DNA from 3 places in the Anaerobiospirillum sp. NML120511 genome. Region 1 is predicted to be linked to each of the others. Evidence: predicted binding sites of a transcription regulator. Region 1 holds the regulator's gene; each other region holds the start of a gene.

Region 1 (3,285 bases):
GGACTATCCGTAACAGTGGTTCCTACTGCTGGAAACTATCACTCAAAGCGAAGCTTTAAGGCAGTTGGTTGCCTGGTATTCTCCCGTAGTCGCAAAACTGTTTGAAAAATCATAGTCAGCGACGGTGATACCGCAGGCTAATGGGCTCGTCGTGCCCTGGGGGGTGTATTGCAACCTGTAAGTCCATATTAACCAAAATAAGCACCTTGTGTACAAATATGTTCGCAAGATTTGATGTATGTCTCAATATGGTCAAATTGCCTGAAACTTTTGACGAGGCCCGCAGCTGCGCCTTTTGGCTCTCAACTGTGCCTTTGATATGCCAGTTATACCAGCAGTGATAACAGGCTCAGACCAGGAAGTGCGCTCCCGTGTTTTCCTGCAAATACAGTGGTGCTCTCCAAAACAGAGCAGTCTGCACCAGTCCGGTCAGAGCAGGTGCCTGCCAGGCACAGCAGTCTGCATAGGGGGCAGGTGCCCATAGGGCAGAGCAGGCTTCATTGGTCATAGTATGTACCCATAGCCTTAGCCTGAGTATGAGCGCAGCGGGCAAAGCTGGTACAAGGGGTGGCAGCCGGATCAGGCAGCCACCAAAAACAAAGAGCGCCATAAAGGCGCTCTTTGTTTTTAGGATGGCAGGTCGGGATTTATACCAGACGCTTGCGCTGTGAGGATGAGCCAATACCCAGGGCCTCACGGTATTTGGCAATGGTACGGCGGGCTACGCAGAATCCTTTTTCCTTGAGCAGGCTGGCAATCTGGTTGTCCGAGTATGGACGGCGCGGATTTTCACTGCTGACAAGGGACTTGATCTCGGCACGGATAGCAGTTGAGGAGGCGGTACCGCCGCTTTCAGTGCTTACGTGGCTGGAGAAGAAGTACTTGAGCTCGAAAGTACCACGCATGGTGTACAGATATTTCTCTGTAGTCACACGGGAAATGGTGGACTCATGCATGGAGATTTCCTGGGCAATATCATTGAGCACCAGCGGCTCCATACGGTGTTCACCATAATCAAGGAAAGCCTTCTGATGGTCAACAATACAGCGGGCTACCTTAAGCAGAGTGTCATTACGCTTGGCCATACTCTGGATGAACCAGTTGGCCTCCTGCAGATTGGACTTGAAGAACTCCTTTTCGCGCTCATTGCGGGCATAGCAGGCAAGGGAGCGGTACTGCTCGTTAAGGCGCACACGTGGCAGAGCATCAGGGTTGAGAATAACGTCGTAATCTCCGTCCTTGTCCTTTACTACCAGCACATCAGGCACGATGTAATCAGCCTTTTCTCTGATGGCGGTGCGTCCCGGGCGTGGAGTCAGGGACACAATGACGTCATTGACCTTCTTTAAGACATCTTCCTTGACGCCCAGCTTGGAGCAAAGGGAGCGGTAATCGTGGTTGGACAGCAGATCAAGGTACTTGGAGACCACTTCATTGGCCATGCGTACCTCTTCGCTATGATCACGGGTCATCAGATCCTTGAGCTGAATGAGCAGACACTCCTGTACGGAGCGGGCGCCTACACCCAGAGGGTCGTAGTTCTGAATAAGCTTGAGGACGATATTGACGTCATCAATGGTGGCCTCTGGCCAGGTGACATTGATAAGAGCGAGCAGATCATCAAGGCTTTCAGTCAGATATCCTGAGTCATCAATACCGTCAATGATAACTTCAGCAATATAGCGGTCACGGCCCTTAAGCGGAGAGCAGTCGAGCTGCCAGGTCAGGTGATCGTGCAGATTGATCTGAGTTTCGCCCTCGTAGGCACCGTCATCGTCCATTACGGCACCCTTGCTGCGGGTGCGGGCGCTGTAATTGTCCTCACGGCTCAGATTATCAAGATTCTCCTGAGTGGAGGTGCTGCCCGGATCGATCTCAGGCATGGCAAGTTTGTCCGGCAGGTCACCGCCACCGGTATCAGTTACCTGGCTGTAATCGCCCATAGCTGCCAGATCAGCTGCCATATTATGGTCAGCAGATGAGAAGTCATCAAAATCGCCGCCACCATCGTGATCAGGAGCGTACTCGATGCTGCTGCTGCCACGCATGGTGCTGTCACTGCCCATAAGCTCATTTACCGAGGCAATTTCGCTCTTACCGTCATAGCCGGCCATGTCGATATCAGCACCCTGGAAGGAGGCATCGTCGTTGAACGGGTCATAGACCTCACTGTCGTTCTCCATGCGCTCACGCTCAGCCATGGCATCAAGAGACTCCAGGTTGGCATTGGCAATGGACTCGTCAATCTCCAGAAGGGGATTGGTTTCAACGGTCTGCTGAATCTCCTGACGCAGATCAAGAGTTGATAACTGCAGAAGACGGATAGCCTGCTGCAGCTGCGGTGTCATGGTTAAAGTATGGGTCTGGATTGCTCTTAACTGGAGCGAGTTTCTCAAACCGGCCATGGTTCTGATCCTATAAAGAGAAGTTCTTACCCAAGTAGACTTCCTGAACTTTCTTGTTGTTCAGTACTTCCTGTGCCGTACCCTGGGCAATAATTTCTCCAGCGTTCACTATATAAGCTTTGGCACATACGTCTAAAGTCTCGCGGACATTGTGGTCAGTGATGAGCACGCCAATGCCACGGTCTCTCAGGTGCTTGATAATATCTTTGATGTCGGAAATTGATATCGGGTCAACACCGGCAAAAGGCTCGTCCAGCAGGACGAATTTCGGGTTGGCTGCCAGGGCGCGGGCAATTTCCACGCGGCGGCGCTCGCCGCCTGACAGGGCCATACCTGAGCTCTTGCGGATATGCTCGATATGGAATTCTTCAAGCAGCTCGTCTACGCGCTTTTGCATTTCAAGACGACTCTGCTTTTTCTGCAGCTCCATTACACTGAGGAGATTCTCCTCAACGGTAAGTTTGCGAAAAATGGAGTTTTCCTGCGGCAGGTAACCAAGACCTGCCTGGGCTCTTTTGTGCATGGGCATGTGAGTGATATCGACGTCATCGATGGTCACATTGCCGTTTTCTGTAGAGATAATGCCCACAATGATGTAGAAAGAAGTGGTTTTACCGGCGCCATTTGGTCCAAGAAGACCGACAACACTGCCACTTTCGATGCTCAGACTTACATCATTGACCACCACACGGTCCTTGTAGGTTTTTTTGAGGTGATTGGCTTGAAGGAGACTCATAAACGACCTTTCTTGTAACAGGTTATGAGGCCCGCTGACCTTAGGCGGAGCGGGCTTTCAGGAAGGGTCCTTACTGTTTGTTCTTATCTCTGGAAAAATCAGCAGGTACGAAGGTACTTGAGACGCGTCCGCCCTGACTGTTGT
Region 2 (3,285 bases), on a different contig from region 1:
TCAGGATCGACTGGCCGTACAGTCCCGCAGCGTATCTGATGCCCAGTACCGTCGTTTTGCCCAGTACATCGAAGAGCAGAGCGGTATCGTGCTCGGTGATAACAAGCACTACCTGGTAAACAGCCGTCTGTCCTCTCTGCTGCTGCGCTTTAAGGTGCCTACCATTGATGAGCTCATCAACCGCGCCATGCAGCCATCCGTCTACAAGGACATCAGCTCTGCCGTTATCGATGCCATGACCACCAACGAGACCCTGTGGTTCCGTGATACCTACCCTTACCTGGCACTCAAGAATCTGATTCTCCCTGAGCTGGCCAAGTCCGGTAAGACTCCGGTACGTATCTGGTCCGCCGCCTGTTCTTCAGGTCAGGAGCCTTACTCCATTGCCATGGTGGTTCAGGAGCAGGCCAATTCCGTAGGTCATATCAATCCTGATCAATGTCAGATCATCGGCACCGACATTTCCCCTGAAATGCTTGACCGCTGCCGCTTTGCTCACTATGACAATCATGCTCTGGCCCGTGGTCTGAGCGCCGAGCGTAAGGCCCGCTTCTTCAAGCCAACCCAGGACCCTAATGTCATGCGCATTGACGACAAGATTAAGAACATGGTCAACTTCAAGCAGATGAACCTTCTTGGTTCCTACTCTCTGCTGGGCCGCTTTGACATTATCTTCTGTCGTAACGTGCTCATTTACTTCTCCAATGAAGTTAAGAGCCAGATTTTAGGCAAGTTCTCCGAGTGCTTAAACCCAGGCGGTTACCTGATTTTAGGTTCCTCAGAGTCTATCCAGGGTCTGTCAGACAAGTACGAAATGGTACGATGCAACCCTGGCCTGGCCTACCGTCTCAAGCCACAGTCCTAATCTGACTGCTGGTCCGCGTGCCTGAGGGCACATAAAAAAATCCGGTCGCATACGCGCACCGGATTTTTTTTTGCCTCAACCCGTTACAGATCTAATTTTGATCCGGCCCGCCGCGCCACTACCGGCCCGCCGGCAGGGAAGCAGAACCTCACTGCTGCGTGTCTGGCTGCCACAGCGCCCTGATGCGTGCTGGCAGCCCCATATCACAGCATGGCAGGTCTGTCAGTGCGCGCTGAGCACACACGCTGCCTTGCAGGGCCGTCAGTGCGCGCTGAGCACACACGCTGCCTTGCAGGGCCGTCAGTGCGCGCTGAGCATACACGCTGCCTGGCAGTGCTGTCTGCCCCTCAGATGCGCATACAAGCCACTCAGGCGGTGCTGACAGTGCACAGGCGGCTCAGTGTGCAGCAATGCCTGAGTTGCGCTCCTGCGGTGTCCTATGCCCCTGCAGCTGCGCAAGATGCTGTGCTGTGATAATGGAGCGCGCTCTCATGTCCCATGTGCTGACCGCATACAGGGAACAGTATGGGCTGGTCACTGACCAAAAGGATTTGTTGTGCTGTGTTGAGCACCCCACGGGGGCTGTCAGTATTTTTACCATGAGTTGAGTGTAGGGAATTTGACCTGGGTGCGCGGTCATGCCAGGTTGGGCAGGGAAAGTGTGAATGTAACGGGCATTGCTGCGCTGGACCATGGGGCGTTCAGGTGACAGCGCGAGCAGGTTTGCGGCTCTCAGCGTGGGCAGGCGCTGTGCGCCGTCAGCCGGTGCGGTTCTGTTGTGACGTCACTGGGTACGGTTGTGAGTTTTAATGCTTAGAGTATGGATGCTGGCCTGTATGGGAGAGGGGAAAAGGGCATTTTTTGGGGAGGGCAGGAGGTGAAATCAGTGGATTTTCGGGCGGGGAAATCACTGTTTGGGATATGTGATTTTATGGTGTCAAAACAGGTAAAAATATGGTTAAAAACCTGATAAATATGCTGTTTTAAGCGATTGGCACAGCTTTTGAAGTAATACTGTCAGGAAAACAAAATCGTGTCTGATATTCGACACGCGTTGGAGGTTACTTAAATGGCTGTTAGTTTCGACCAGGTATTTGGTGTGCATCAGCACACTATGAAGGTCCGTAATAATCGCGCTGAGATTCTGGCCGGTAATCTGGCCAATGCTGATACTCCAGGCTTCAAGGCCCGTGACATTGATTTTGCTGAGGCCCTTCACGAGGCTGGTAAATATCAGATGCAGAACAACAATGCCCCTATGGCCAAGACTGCCAGCGGTCACATGGATATTTCTGATCTGGATGCCTTAAAGGATCCAAAGATCATCATGAAGTACCGCAATCCTTTCCAGCCTGATACCGGCAACGGTAACACTGTAGAGGTCAGCACTGAGCGTATGAACTACATGAGCAATAACATTGAGTATCAGGCAACCCTGTCCTTCCTCAATGGCCGTATTTCCAAGCTCAGAAGCGCCTTAAAAGGCGGTCAGTAACCGGTTCTTCTTTTTCAGGAACCATTTTTTTCCATCTGCTTTCAGCCCTTTTCACTTTTAAAAACAGAATTCGGCCTTTCAGATATGTACTGAACGCAGGATGCCTGCAGGCTCACTGCGATAATGTGCTCAAGGCGCAGGCCACCGCAATTGAAATCTGCCGGAGATATCGCTCTTTAGAGGATACGGCAGTGGATGATATAAGAGAGAAGAGAAAAGTGACGGGCTGAATAATTAATATTCAGAGTGCAAAAATGAGTGTTTTCAGAATTTTAGACATTGCCGGTACCTCCATGAACGCTCAGTCCGTTCGTTTAAATGCTACCGCTTCCAACCTGGCTAACGCCGAGTCTGTAAGTTCCTCTGTTGAGACTACTTACAAGGCACGTCGTCCACTGTTCTCTGCCGCCTGGGAAGAGGCTATTGCCCGTAACCAGCAGCAGGGTGAGCCAATGGATCCGGTAACCGGTGAGCCATATGGCATCGGCGTATCCTTAAAGGGTATCTACGAGTCTGAAGCTCCTGCCATCGCCGAATACAACCCAAATCACCCTCTTGCCAATGCCGAGGGCTACATCTACCGTCCAAACATCAACCCTGTTGAGGAAATGGCCGATATGATGAGTGCTCAGCGTTCCTATCAGACTGCCGTTCAGGTAGCTGACAGTGCCAAGAGCATGCTGCTGCAGACCCTGCGTCTGGGCCAGAACTAAGGTTTTTTCCAGCCCTTCACTAAGTGAGCTCCCGTCACAGGCACCAGCAGGTGACGTAGGCCCACGCTGACATCAGGTATGTCCTGAGGCTCTGCGCCACAGGTGCAGCAGCAGTGCAAGGCTCACTGGCTTATTTATAAGCTTTTCGGTGAATGGGTTGCCGGTAATTTTCAACCTGTTTTCCGTATACAAAAAATCGCTTTACCCTCAGG
Region 3 (3,285 bases), on a different contig from region 1:
TCACAAGTCAGCTGCTGCCAGCATTCGTCAGGACATGAATTATGTTGAGGCATGAGCCCGCAATTGCACTCATCGCATGCAGGTGATGAGGCTGTAGAAGCTGTTGAAGGCTGCAACCACCACTTTTCAATTTAAATATTCCTGAACTGCAAAAGCGGAAATTTCACTTTTTGTGCTGTACGGCGGCTTTGAGCTGATATTTGGCGGCAGTTACTCCCGTCATCATCCACAGAGATGATTTACAAAATATTGTAGTTTTTGTCAGTTCAGCTCAGCAGCTTTTGGGTAAATGGGGTACAGGCCCATAAAAGTCTCGTGTTTGGGGCTTGTGGCGGAGCTGGCGCTGGCTGCTGTCAGCCAGCCTTGGCAGAGCTCGAAAGCTGACAGCGCTGAGAGCTGCTTCTCGGCTGAAAAAGTTCATACGTAAGACTTACTTGTTTCCGCATTTAGATCCTATAAAAACAGTAATTCATAGGTATATTATTGATGCAGTAGCTGACCTTGGAACTCGTGAGTTAGCAATGTAGCAATATGAAGCAGGGAGAAATAATTTTTGACTACAGAGCAGCTGTATTTTTGACGCCTGTGATCCTGGTGATTCCCAGCTGTTCCCGGCGTGCGTAACAGCACGATGTCAGACAGTGTCATACAGTGGTCATGCTCGCTAAGTATCGCTCTGCAGTCTGTGATTGAGTGAAAGACAGTTTTGCAGGAAGTGCAGCGGCCCTGATAGGGATTACAGGGGCTGAACTTAGTGCAGCAGAGCTGTGGTAGATGCGGGGCTGGTGGATACGGGGGTGGAAGTTGTGGAATTGGGGTATGTGGGGGAGGGAGATGCGTAGCTGGGAAATGCGGCGCCTTTGGCCTGGATATCCGATCTGCGCTCAATATTGCTGGCGTATAGACTTGCTGGTTCAGTACAGCTCGCTGTCACTTGAAGCTGTAGTTGCTGTGCTCTGAGCACGTGCATGGGGCCAGGCTTCTGGTGAGGCTTCTGGTGAGGCTGGTGCGTGCCTGAGAAGCGCTGTTGTCTGGTTTTTCAGAGGCAGGTGAAGGAGCTGGCGATGCGGGCACGAATGGTCGGATCTGGTCTGCTATGGTCTGAGATGCGCGGCCATGGCAGCATGGGCGTGGAGCTGGTGAGGATTTGACTGCGGGAGACTGGGTCTTTTGCGATGCCGCGGCAAATTTGAGTTTTTGGCTGGGTTTTTGGCGTTTTTCAGTGAATTTTCGTGTAATTTGGGTCGATTTTGGTCGTTTTTACTGCAATTTTGATGATTTTCAGTGAGATTGGGCCTGCCTGTCTGGGCTGTTTTGAGCTGTCGTAACTCTGTCATAACCATGAGTACTGTCCTTTATATGACGCTTTATTAATAAATGGTCTGTTTATCAGAGTTATGAGCATGTTTGTGGGGGCAGGCCGGGGCTGTGGCAGAGGCTGGGGATGTGGCTTTATTGTGGGGGCTTGCTGTGAGTTCCAAGTCTGTTTGCTGTCAATCTTGGGGATAAAGCTGTGACAGGTGGGGATCTTGTTGTTTTACGGCTTAGGGTCGGGATTTTGTGGTGGTGGTGACAAATGCGATAGATATAGGCTTTTTGAGTGGGGCGTGGCTTTGGAGAGGGGCTTTGTGCGGCTCTGGCACGTCTGGTGCTGTACAGGGTTTAAGTGAGCAGGAAATATCTTTTCCCGACAGATTCCCTGGTGATGCGGGGCTTTTTTTTCGGGAGCTGATTCCTGTTGAGCAAGATATGAAATATCAGTTCAAAAATCCGACTTTTAACCCTTAATAAACGGCATATATATACGGTTTTAACGGTGTGGCACACCCCTTGCTACATACAGGGTGATCTAGTGAAATTCCGGAGGAGTTATGGACAATTTATTATGGGTCTCAATGGCCGGTGCCAAGGAAAACTTCCATTCCCTGACCGTGCGTTCCAACAACCTGGCCAATGCCAATACTACAGGCTTCAAGGCTGAGTTTGAGAACACCCGCGCCATGAGCGTCTTTGGTAATGCGTTCCCTACTCGTGCTTTTGCCATGACCGAAATGCCTGGTTACAACTTTGAAGGTGGTGCCATGCAGACAACCGGTCGTACTCTGGACGTAGCTCTGCAGGGCGAAGGCTTTATTGCTGTTCGCGACAATCAGGGCGGTGAGGCCTATACCCGTTATGGCAGCCTTACTATCGGTTCAGATGGCGTGCTGCGCACCTCAAATGGTCTGGATGTTCTTGATGAGAACGGTAATCAGATCGTGCTCCCTGCTCCACTTGATCAAATCGATATCAACTCTGATGGCTACATCACCGGCAAGCCAATGGGCGCCGATGCCAATGTAGTAGAAGAGTACCAGCGCATCAAACTGGTCAAACCTGAACTCAGAGCCATTGAAAAGGGCTATGACGGATTATTCCGTTCACGTGACGGAGCTGTCCTGGATGCTGATAACACTGTAGCTTTACAGAGCGGCATGCTTGAGGGTTCCAACGTCAATCCTGTCGAAGAATTGACTAGCCTTATCCGCATTCAGCGCCAGTATGATACCCAGGTAAAAATGATGCAGTCTGCCGGCGAGATGGACGACGCGCAGAACCGTTTATTAAGCTTTGATTAAAGAGGCTATTAATCATGATTCCAGCAATTTGGATTTGTAAGACTGGTCTGGACAGTCAGCAGACCAATATCTCTGTTACTTCCAATAACCTCGCCAACGCCTCAACTGTTGGCTTCAAGAAGAGCCGTGCTATCTTCGAAGATCTGCTTTACCAGAAGGTAAACCAGCCAGGCGGCCGTTCCACTGCTGATGCCTTCCTGCCTGAGGGCTTAATGGTCGGTGCCGGTTCCCGCGTAGTAGCCACCCAGAAGAACTTCACCCAGGGTGACGTAGAGACCACCGATAACACCCTTGATTTATTAATCAATGGCGACGGCTTCTTTGAAATTGAAATGCCGGACGGCACCACTGCCTATACCCGTAACGGTCAGTTCACCCGTAACGAGGAAGGTGTTCTGGTAACTGCCGAGGGCTTAACCTTATTACCTCAGATCACCATTCCTGAGGACGCAACCGGCATCAGTATCTCCACTGATGGTCAGGTTTCCGTTCAGACTGCAGGCCAGGCCCAGCCTCAGGATATTGGTCAGATTACTGTAAGCAACTTCATCAATCCGTCAGGTCTTGAGCCAATCGGTAACAACCTGTACCTCGAGACTGCTGCCTCCGGTAACCCTATTCAGGGTGTAGCCGGTGAGAACGGTATCGGTACTATCCGTCAGGGTCA

What was found. The regulator sigma-54, encoded in region 1, starts transcription at its own class of promoters, with help from an activator protein. The targets are predictions, from matches to a motif close to TGGCACNGTTTTNGCTT.
Region 2: flgB (flagellar basal body rod protein FlgB) is a predicted target of sigma-54. The motif match lies at 1,858-1,874, and genes of this name have one in related genera.
Region 3: MXE39_RS03650 (flagellar basal body rod protein FlgF) is a predicted target of sigma-54. The motif match lies at 1,820-1,836, and genes of this name have one in related genera.

The regions. Positions count from the first base shown of each region.
Region 1 covers NZ_JALKIK010000005.1:70,047-73,331, forward strand. Annotated here, with positions in the region: gene rpoN (RNA polymerase factor sigma-54) at 648-2,396, opposite strand; gene lptB (LPS export ABC transporter ATP-binding protein) at 2,416-3,141, opposite strand; gene lptA (lipopolysaccharide transport periplasmic protein LptA) at 3,212-3,285, opposite strand, start outside.
Region 2 covers NZ_JALKIK010000007.1:134,387-137,671, forward strand. Annotated here, with positions in the region: gene MXE39_RS03625 (protein-glutamate O-methyltransferase CheR) at 1-865, shown strand, start outside; gene flgB (flagellar basal body rod protein FlgB) at 1,935-2,360, shown strand; gene flgC (flagellar basal body rod protein FlgC) at 2,615-3,073, shown strand.
Region 3 covers NZ_JALKIK010000007.1:141,274-144,558, forward strand. Annotated here, with positions in the region: gene MXE39_RS03650 (flagellar basal body rod protein FlgF) at 1,872-2,618, shown strand; gene flgG (flagellar basal-body rod protein FlgG) at 2,633-3,285, shown strand, end outside.